Regions from separate parts of the Sporosarcina sp. P18a genome, predicted to be linked through region 2. Evidence: riboswitches for the same ligand, from Rfam matches in the RefSeq annotation. Region 2 holds a riboswitch; each other region holds the start of a gene.

Region 1 (2,194 bases), on a different contig from region 2:
TCGTCGGAGCTGGCGGCGCATTTATCATGGTACCGATTATGCTCGTGATACTAAAAATCCCCACACGCGTCACGATTGCTACATCCCTAGCAATTACGCTGTTGTCATCGGTGGGCTCGGCATCAGGCAAGCTCTTAACAGGGCAAGTACCCTATGGACCAGCTGTCGTTATGATTGTCGCTAGCATCATTGCCGCTCCGCTCGGTGTAAAAATGAGCCGAAAAGTAAACACCAAAGTACTACAAAGCATCCTAGCCGTACTTATCATGGCTTCCGCCGTGAAAATATGGTGGGACATATTCTAACCAATCACAATCGCCAGCACATCGTTCAATGAACATGTGCTGGTGATTTTTTGTGTGAAGTCATAAGTGGAACATCATTAAATGCACTTCGGCTCTTGTAGGTAGCTCCCGTTTAGTAAATGTGTAAATCATTATACGTCAAAATAATCAAGGACGTAAACTAGTTGATCGTAAGTGGAAGGCGACGAGTGCAATGATGTGCTCCTAACGCTGCGCTTTTACTCGCAAAAGCCGTTCTTCGTAACGGCTCTTCCCAGAGGATCAGCGTGTGTCTAGAGACCCTGTCAGGTGCCTTAATTTCTGCAAAGTACACAGAAATACGGCAAAGCGAACCCTTCGCTGTTCGCTTGGCTCAAGCCACGCCCTCGGGAAAGCGTTCGCCTGGAACGCAGATCAACGGTGCCTTCACTTTTCCTACTTTCATTGCAAGGTATTAAAATTAATATTAACTTCAAAACATTCAATTAAATTACCTTGCAATAGACTAGGAATAGCCGTATACTATTTTTCAACGATGGAAAACGAATAGACATACTCTTATCAAGAGAGGCGGAGGGATTAGGCCCTGTGATGCCCGGCAACCGGCGAAAGCAAAGGTGCTACTTCCTACAAACTTTCAATAGTTTGGAAGATAAGGGAGGAATGAGCGAAAGCAGAGCCCTCTTCTTATTATGGAAGATGGCTTTTTCTGTACTTAGCGAATCGTCCTCTTGTGTTTTTCTTGTCTAGTTCTAGGAGGAAGTTGTCCGAGGAATTTCGTTGTTCCATCAATACATAAAAAAGGGGAATGGTTATGACGAATTTACAGCCAGAAACGATATTATTACACGGAGGGCAAAAGCCGGATCCAGAAACAGGCTCACGTGCCTTACCGATTCATCGTACGACTTCTTATGTATTCAGAGACACGGAGCACGCACAAAACTTATTTGCCTTGAAAGAAGCCGGCAATATTTATACAAGAATTACGAACCCGACAGTAGCTGTCTTTGAAGAGCGTGTCGCGCAGTTAGAAGGTGGAACAGCTGCAGTGGCATTGTCTTCTGGAATGGCGGCCATTGCTTTTTCTATTATGAACATCGCTGAAGCGGGCGATGAAATCGTTGCAGCCAGCAATCTCTACGGTGGCACATATAACTTATTCGCCGTGACATTACCACGCTATGGCATCAACGTGAAGTTTGTTGACGCGTCCGATCCAAAGAACTTTGAAGCAGCTATTACGGATAAAACGAAAGCGTTGTTTGCAGAAACAATTGGTAACCCGAGTTTGCAAGTTCTTGACGTGGAAGCTGTTGCGAACATCGCACATGATAATGGCATTCCATTACTAGTAGATAATACATTCCCGTCTCCTTATGGATCAAATCCTATCGAGTACGGTGCAGATGTAGTGATCCACTCAGCGACGAAATGGATTGGCGGACACGGTACGACCATCGGTGGTGTAGCCGTGGATGCAGGGAAATTCGATTGGACACAAGGTAGATTCCCGGGCTTTACAGAGCCGGATGAATCCTATCATGGCTTACGTTACGGAATCGATACAGCTGCCGCGGCTTTCGCAACGAAACTGCGCGTGCAATTGCTAAGAGACTTCGGTCCATGTCTGTCACCAGATAGTGCATTTAACTTGTTGCAAGGTTTGGAAACCCTTCATTTACGCGTACCTCGTCACAATGAGAACGCACAAAAAGTCGCGGCATTCCTACAACAACACCCGGCAGTAGAATGGGTGACGTATACTGGTCTAGAGGATCATCCAACAGCGGAACTAGCAAATAAATATTTGAAAAACGGCTATGGTTCAATTATCGTATTCGGTATTAAAGGTGGACGCGATGCAGGAAGACAAGTAATCGACAATGTAGAAATTTGGTCTCATGTAG
Region 2 (2,194 bases):
ACAAATGTAAAGAACGTGGAGTAAGCCGACATATAAAGTGTCTCACCCGTTGCTTCCCACATTTTATCCCAATTCACGTTTGGGAACCATTGCTCAATCATGGATCAGCACCTCCGTCTTCACTTCATTGGCATCCAGGAAAGCAATTGCTTCCTCTATAACCGCCACGTCCCCTACTAGTTGCAAGACGAGTGTGCCGTATGCGCCGTCACGTGTTGTCGAAATATTTCCTTGCACGATGTTGACATCGATGGGGAATTTACGGATCAATTCAGCAAGTAGCGGCTGCTCTGTACGGTCGCCAATGAAAGCTAGCTTGATCAATTTGCCGTGCGGCGATTCCTGCTGTAAATGTGCCATCGCTGCGTCCGTATCTGCACTATCAGTCACTTGCGAAATGAAACGCTTTGTAATATCCGCTTGTGGGGATTGGAAGACATCTAGTACATTGCCCATTTCCACGACTTTCCCCGCTTCCATGACCGCCACGCGATGACAGATCTTCCGGATGACGTGCATTTCATGCGTAATCAACACAATCGTTAGTCCAAGACGCTCATTAATATCTGTTAGTAAATCAAGAATCGCATTCGTCGTCTCTGGATCTAGTGCGGACGTCGCTTCATCACAGAGCAGGACTTCAGGATCATTTGCAAGCGCGCGCGCAATGCCGACACGTTGCTTCTGACCACCTGATAATTGCGATGGATACGCCTGTTCTCGACCTGTCAATCCAACGAGATCAATCAATTCCTTCACTTTTTGCTTACGTGCCGATTTCTTTACGCCAGCAATTTCGAGAGGAAACATGATATTCTCTTCTACTGTTCTAGACCACAGTAAGTTAAAGTGCTGGAAGATCATGCTGATTTTCTGACGCGCATTCCGAAGGCCAGCACCTTGTAATGAAGTCATTTCTTGTCCGTGAATCATGATACTGCCGGACGTAGGCGTTTCAAGACCGTTCAATAGTCGAATTAATGTACTTTTTCCTGCCCCACTGTACCCGATGACGCCGAAAATTTCTCCCTCTTTGATGGATAATGTCACGTCATCTACCGCGACAATTTCTGAACGGTTCAATTGGAACTTTTTATGAACGTTTGTTAGTTGAATCATTTTCCGCACCACCTTATTAAGTCTTTTAAATCTGTTTTTTTAGAATACTACAAGCACTAGGCTCTCGGGACGTTACAGACTTACCAAAAAGGCAAAAGGCGCCTTTGTGGTAAGTCTTCCAACGCCTGTCGAGCCTGCACGGCGCTTTCCGCTTTTGTATCATCCAGCTTCAGATGCCAGCTCCTCGGGTCGTTTCGATCTTAAGATCAAGGCAAAAAGCGCCTTGCTTTTAAGCTCTCCAACGCCTGTCGGAGCTAAACGGCATCCTCCGCTTTAGTTTAAAAAAGCCTTCCTGCAGATAAGCAGAAAGGCCGAACGTATGTAGTTATGTACGTTACCATTTCTCTCATCTATCAAAGCATTACGCTTTGAGTGAATTGGCACCATTTCACATATGTGACGGTTGCCGGGCTTCATAGGGCACTTCCCTCCACCGCTCTTTATAAGAGTTACGTATTCAATTGATTAACTACTTATACCATACTTTTATTTCAATTGTCAACTGAGCTTCTCTAGTAGATACGGGACGGATTGAAAGGCGTAAATCTTTTCTACAGGCTGTCCTTTTCGGTGAATGAGTAAACAAGGAACACTTTCCACCTCATATTCAGTTGCGATTTCCTGGACATAATTCAAGTCTGCCTTTCCAATCGGTAGTTGCGGGCGCATTGTCTCGATCACCGTAAGCATTTTTGAAGCGACTGCACACGTTCCACACATTGGTGTATATAAATAAAAAGCGGCTACTTGCTCTGCCGCCTGTGTGCGTTGCCAGTCTTCAATTGTCCAATGATTCATGTTGTCCACCTGCCAAATACTTGGAATGTACTTTAAAATTAGCAGCAGCTAAAATGCTTGCCAATAGCTTAACGGGAGTCGTTTCCACTTGACGGTAGAGACGATCCGTGTATAAATGTCTCGCTTCTGGATACAGTTGTTTGAACAGCTTACGAATGGACTCACCGGAGGCGTCCGCATCCATAAAGACGAACAGATCTTGCTGCTCGTACGGTTCAAGCAGTTCTTCAATATGATACGCACTGATCGTGCCATTCGTACAAAGAATCTCTACAGG
Region 3 (2,194 bases), on a different contig from region 2:
CACTTTCGTAGCATCTTTCCCCGAGAATGCACCGCCACCATGACGGGCATATCCACCATACGTATCAACGATGATTTTACGTCCAGTCAATCCAGAGTCTCCTTGAGGGCCACCAACGACAAAGCTGCCAGTAGGATTAATGAAGTATTTAGTATGCTCGTCCAATAAGTTCTTTGGAACGACTGCATCAATAACAACATTCTTTATATCCTGCTCGATTTGCTCGAGTGTTGCTTCAGGGTGATGTTGTGTGGAAATAACGATTGTGTCAATTCGCACAGGATTATTATCTTGGTCATATTCTACCGTTACTTGTGTTTTACCGTCAGGACGTAAATAGGAAATAAGTTCTTCTTTACGAGCTTGTGCCAGGCGTTGTGCCAATTTATGAGACAGGCTGATTGGCAGAGGCATTAATTCTGGCGTTTCATTACATGCATATCCAAACATCAGGCCTTGGTCTCCTGCACCGATTGCCTCTAATTCTTCATCAGACATAGAGCCTTCACGTGCTTCGAGTGCCACATTGACACTTGCAGCGATTTCAGGTGATTGCTCATCAATGGATGTAAGTACAGCGGACGTTTCGTAATCGAAGCCGTATTTCGCACGAACATACCCAATTTCCTTAACAGTGTCGCGAACGACTTTTGGAATATCCACATACGTTGTCGTAGTGATTTCTCCCATTACCAATACGAGTCCAGTCGTTATACTCGTTTCACATGCCACACGCGCATTTGGATCTTCCGTTAGGATCGCATCTAAAATTGCATCTGAAATTTGGTCGCACATCTTGTCAGGATGGCCTTCTGTAACTGATTCTGATGTAAACAGTCGACGGTTTGTCATGTTATTTCCCCCTATATTAAGCATCATGATACGGTACTCTCATAAGTCCCTGGTAAAGTTCCACGCCTAGACGTCAAGCATATACCATAAGGATTCAGGGCTAGACAATATAAAAAGCCCTCCACTCATATTCAATCCATGAGTAAAAGGCAAAATTTCACGCGCAGCACCTTTCACTCTTATCGTCCAAGGAATTAAACCTTGCTTCAGGTTTGGCACCTTCGCGTTAGACTTACGTCTATTGCAGGTTGCCGGGTTTCACAGGGCCTGTACCCTCCACCAACTCGGGATAAGAGTATCCGTTCATGTCACATCGTATTAAAAAGTTTGGATTTTGTCAAATTATTTCTTCCAAATCACTTGAGTTTTCCATTAGTATAGATTAATATTCTTAATGTGTTATACTATTTACGAATTAGGATATTCTCAGTAAGATAAAAATAAATCGACTACGCAAAGGACGGTATGTAAACATGATATCTGCAAAAATTGATGATAGTTTAAAAAGTCTTCTTAGTGGAAGCAACGTGACGATCCAAGCGTCTGTGGCAGAACTAACGGAAAAAGCAGTGGCAAGAGGCGAAGCTAAACTTTCTGCTGACGGTGCAATCACTGCTCGTACAGGTAAATATACAGGACGCTCACCTAAGGACAAATTCATCGTTGAAGATGCAGTGTCTAAGGATAAAGTAGATTGGGGTAGCACAAACAGTCCGATTTCAGAGGAGATCTTTGATTCATTATACACAAAAGTCATCGAACATTTGAAGAAAAAAGACGAATTGTTTGTTTTTAAAGGATTTGCAGGAGCAGATAAAGACTCCCAATTGTCTATCCAGGTTATTAATGAATTAGCTTGGCAAAATCAGTTCGTTCACCAACTATTCATCCGTCCAACTGAAGAAGAATTGAAAGCACATGAATCGCAATTCACCATTTTGGCAGCCCCTTCATTTAAAGCGGATCCAAAAGTGGATGGCACAAACTCTGAAACATTCATCATTTTATCGCTTGAAAAGCGAATTGTCTTAATTGGTGGAACAGAGTACGCTGGGGAAATGAAGAAATCTATTTTCTCTGTTATGAACTACTTACTACCCGAGCAAGATATCCTATCCATGCACTGTTCAGCAAACGTTGGAGAAGAAGGCGATGTTGCTTTGTTCTTTGGTCTATCTGGAACAGGTAAAACTACGCTTTCGGCAGATGCTGACCGTAAACTTATTGGTGACGATGAGCACGGCTGGTCTGATAATGGCGTGTTTAACATTGAAGGTGGATGTTACGCAAAATGTATTAACCTTTCTGCTGAAAAAGAACCTGAAATTTTCGGAGCCATTCG
Region 4 (2,194 bases), on a different contig from region 2:
GGGAAGTCCCCAACCTTTGTCGGGTCGCCTGTCACGGCTAGGATATCGTGAATGCCTAATGCATCAAGCCCCATCAAATGTGATTGTAAGCCAATGAGATTGTGATCGCGACACGTTAAATGTACAAGCGGGCGGATATTATGTTGCATCTTGACGATCGAGCCCATCGCCATGTTGCTGATGCGTGGAGAAGCAAGTGAATTATCTGCCATTGTTATAGCGTCAACTCCCGCGTCATATAACAAATTTGCACCTTTGATATAATCTTCTGTTTCCAAGTGGCGCGGTGTATCTAGTTCTACAATTACCGTACGCTCTGTTTTCGCTTTTTCGTGAAGAGGTTGATGTTTTGCCGGATCCGCTTCATGAATCACGATAGGTTTCGCCGGTTGTACGACCTTTTCCGTGATAGGTGTCAGTCGCGCTAACTGTGTTTTCGCCGCTTTAATATGCTTAGGTGTTGTCCCGCAACATCCTCCAATCAATCGAACGCCTTGATCACGAAGTAATACAGCAGCGCGTCCAAAGTATTCTGCCTCTGATTCATAAACAATACGTCCATCTTCTACATCTAATAGACTGGCGTTTGGATATGCGGATAAAAATGCTTTCTCTGGTAATGTCACATTATCGAATGCTTGAATCGTGTGGTAAGGACCTAATCGACAGTTAACGCCTACGATATCTGCTCCAAGAGACTCGAGCTGATGAAGTGCATCGTTTAATGAAAGTCCGTTCTGTAATACACCGGGATCATGCATAGAAACTTGTGCAATCAATGGAACATCCGTAATTTTCTTTAATGTTGTAACTACCGATGATAACTCTTCAAAGTCATAATACGTCTCCAATAGGAGACCATCAGGATCACCTGTTAATAATGCATTGGCTTGTTCAAGTACGACTTTTTCAATTTCATCCAATGTCGCATCGCTTTTACGTATACCTCGCAAGCCGCCTATTGTTCCAAGTACAAATTGCCCCCCAGGCGCCGCTGCGCGTTTGGCAATTTGAATGGCTGCTTTATTGAAATCCGTGACATGACTTTCTAAGCCGTAGCGAGCTAATTTGATTGCGTTCGCACTGTAAGTGTTAGTCTGGATTATATCTGCACCAGCTGAGATGTAGTCTTGGTGAATTTGCTCTATAATTTCAGGCTTTTCTATATTTAGTTCTTCATAACAGTAATCAATTCCGTAAGAATATAAAATCGTCCCCATTGCACCATCTGCCGTTAGGACATTTGTTTGTAGTTTCTCGAGCAATGACATAAATCCATCTCCCCTTTAGCCTTTTTTAATCAAAAAAAGCCTTCAAGTATATTAGAAGGCTTTGTAATCTCAATGACTAGTTCCCTCTCATCTTTTCAGAGTGTCAATTTGACAGACTGCTGGAAGTAGCACCTTGCCTAAATGGCTGGTTGCTGAAGCGTCGACGGGCCAGTCCCTCGGCTTCTCTTGATAAGATATGTTTCTTATTCAATTATTTAGATTATTCTAACCACATCATAGCGGCTTTGTTGGATATCGTCAAGTGAACGTTTGGTGAAGTTCAAAGCGCGGAGTTAGTGCATAGAGAAATTGCGGTATATATGCTAAAATTAATGAAATAACTCGAAAAGGTGAGAAATTATGCGTTTCTTTAAATACTCATTTCCAATCGCTGTTCTTGTAGGTACACTTGCTTGGATTATGATAGGTAACAGTTACGAAGAGGTTGCTTATGATATGCGTGTGTACATTACAATTGGGGCTGCTATATTCAGTGGTTTAATCTCAAGTGTTTTGTTTCGCAAAGAAAAGGAAGAACAGATTGATGAGAAGAAGTAGGCTGTCAGCGGTATGCTGCAGTCTTTTTTTGTCTGCTTTTATGAGTTAACCAAAAAATAAATTTTGTTGACACGTAATGGGTTAACCGATATTATTTATGAGGTAACCAATTTAAAAAGAGGTGTCGTAATGACAATAGCAGCAGAGAGAAGACCGGGAAGTAGATTCAGCGCACTAACTATTGTATATAGCGGGATGTTCGCAGCGTTAATGATGATTGGAGCGAATATTACATCCTTCGTGCCGTTTTTAGTAGTTGGTGGAGTACCCATCACATTACAAACTTTTTTCGCTATCTTATCAGGACTATTACTTGGTAGTCGTCTAGGTGCGTTATCGATGACCGTCTATATGTTAATAGGACT

What was found. A riboswitch is a leader RNA that binds a small molecule or an ion and turns the genes downstream of it on or off. The one in region 2 is predicted to bind S-adenosylmethionine.
Region 1: linked by a shared signal. The riboswitch ahead of CSV75_RS12030 (O-acetylhomoserine aminocarboxypropyltransferase/cysteine synthase family protein) and the one ahead of CSV75_RS12990 (methionine ABC transporter ATP-binding protein) in region 2 are both predicted to bind S-adenosylmethionine.
Region 3: linked by a shared signal. The riboswitch ahead of metK (methionine adenosyltransferase) and the one ahead of CSV75_RS12990 (methionine ABC transporter ATP-binding protein) in region 2 are both predicted to bind S-adenosylmethionine.
Region 4: linked by a shared signal. The riboswitch ahead of CSV75_RS10470 (bifunctional homocysteine S-methyltransferase/methylenetetrahydrofolate reductase) and the one ahead of CSV75_RS12990 (methionine ABC transporter ATP-binding protein) in region 2 are both predicted to bind S-adenosylmethionine.

Annotation. Positions count from the first base shown of each region.
Region 1 covers NZ_PDYQ01000004.1:90,245-92,438, forward strand. Annotated here, with positions in the region: gene CSV75_RS12025 (sulfite exporter TauE/SafE family protein) at 1-305, shown strand, start outside; SAM riboswitch class I at 840-943, shown strand; gene CSV75_RS12030 (O-acetylhomoserine aminocarboxypropyltransferase/cysteine synthase family protein) at 1,099-2,194, shown strand, end outside.
Region 2 covers NZ_PDYQ01000005.1:52,768-54,961, forward strand. Annotated here, with positions in the region: gene CSV75_RS12985 (methionine ABC transporter permease) at 1-101, opposite strand, end outside; gene CSV75_RS12990 (methionine ABC transporter ATP-binding protein) at 94-1,119, opposite strand; SAM riboswitch class I at 1,463-1,568, opposite strand; gene CSV75_RS12995 (thioredoxin family protein) at 1,618-1,917, opposite strand; gene CSV75_RS13000 (toprim domain-containing protein) at 1,898-2,194, opposite strand, start outside.
Region 3 covers NZ_PDYQ01000001.1:15,532-17,725, reverse strand. Annotated here, with positions in the region: gene metK (methionine adenosyltransferase) at 1-852, opposite strand, end outside; SAM riboswitch class I at 1,029-1,148, opposite strand; gene pckA (phosphoenolpyruvate carboxykinase (ATP)) at 1,326-2,194, shown strand, end outside.
Region 4 covers NZ_PDYQ01000003.1:158,375-160,568, reverse strand. Annotated here, with positions in the region: gene CSV75_RS10470 (bifunctional homocysteine S-methyltransferase/methylenetetrahydrofolate reductase) at 1-1,271, opposite strand, end outside; SAM riboswitch class I at 1,356-1,467, opposite strand; gene CSV75_RS10465 (hypothetical protein) at 1,632-1,829, shown strand; gene CSV75_RS10460 (biotin transporter BioY) at 1,959-2,194, shown strand, end outside.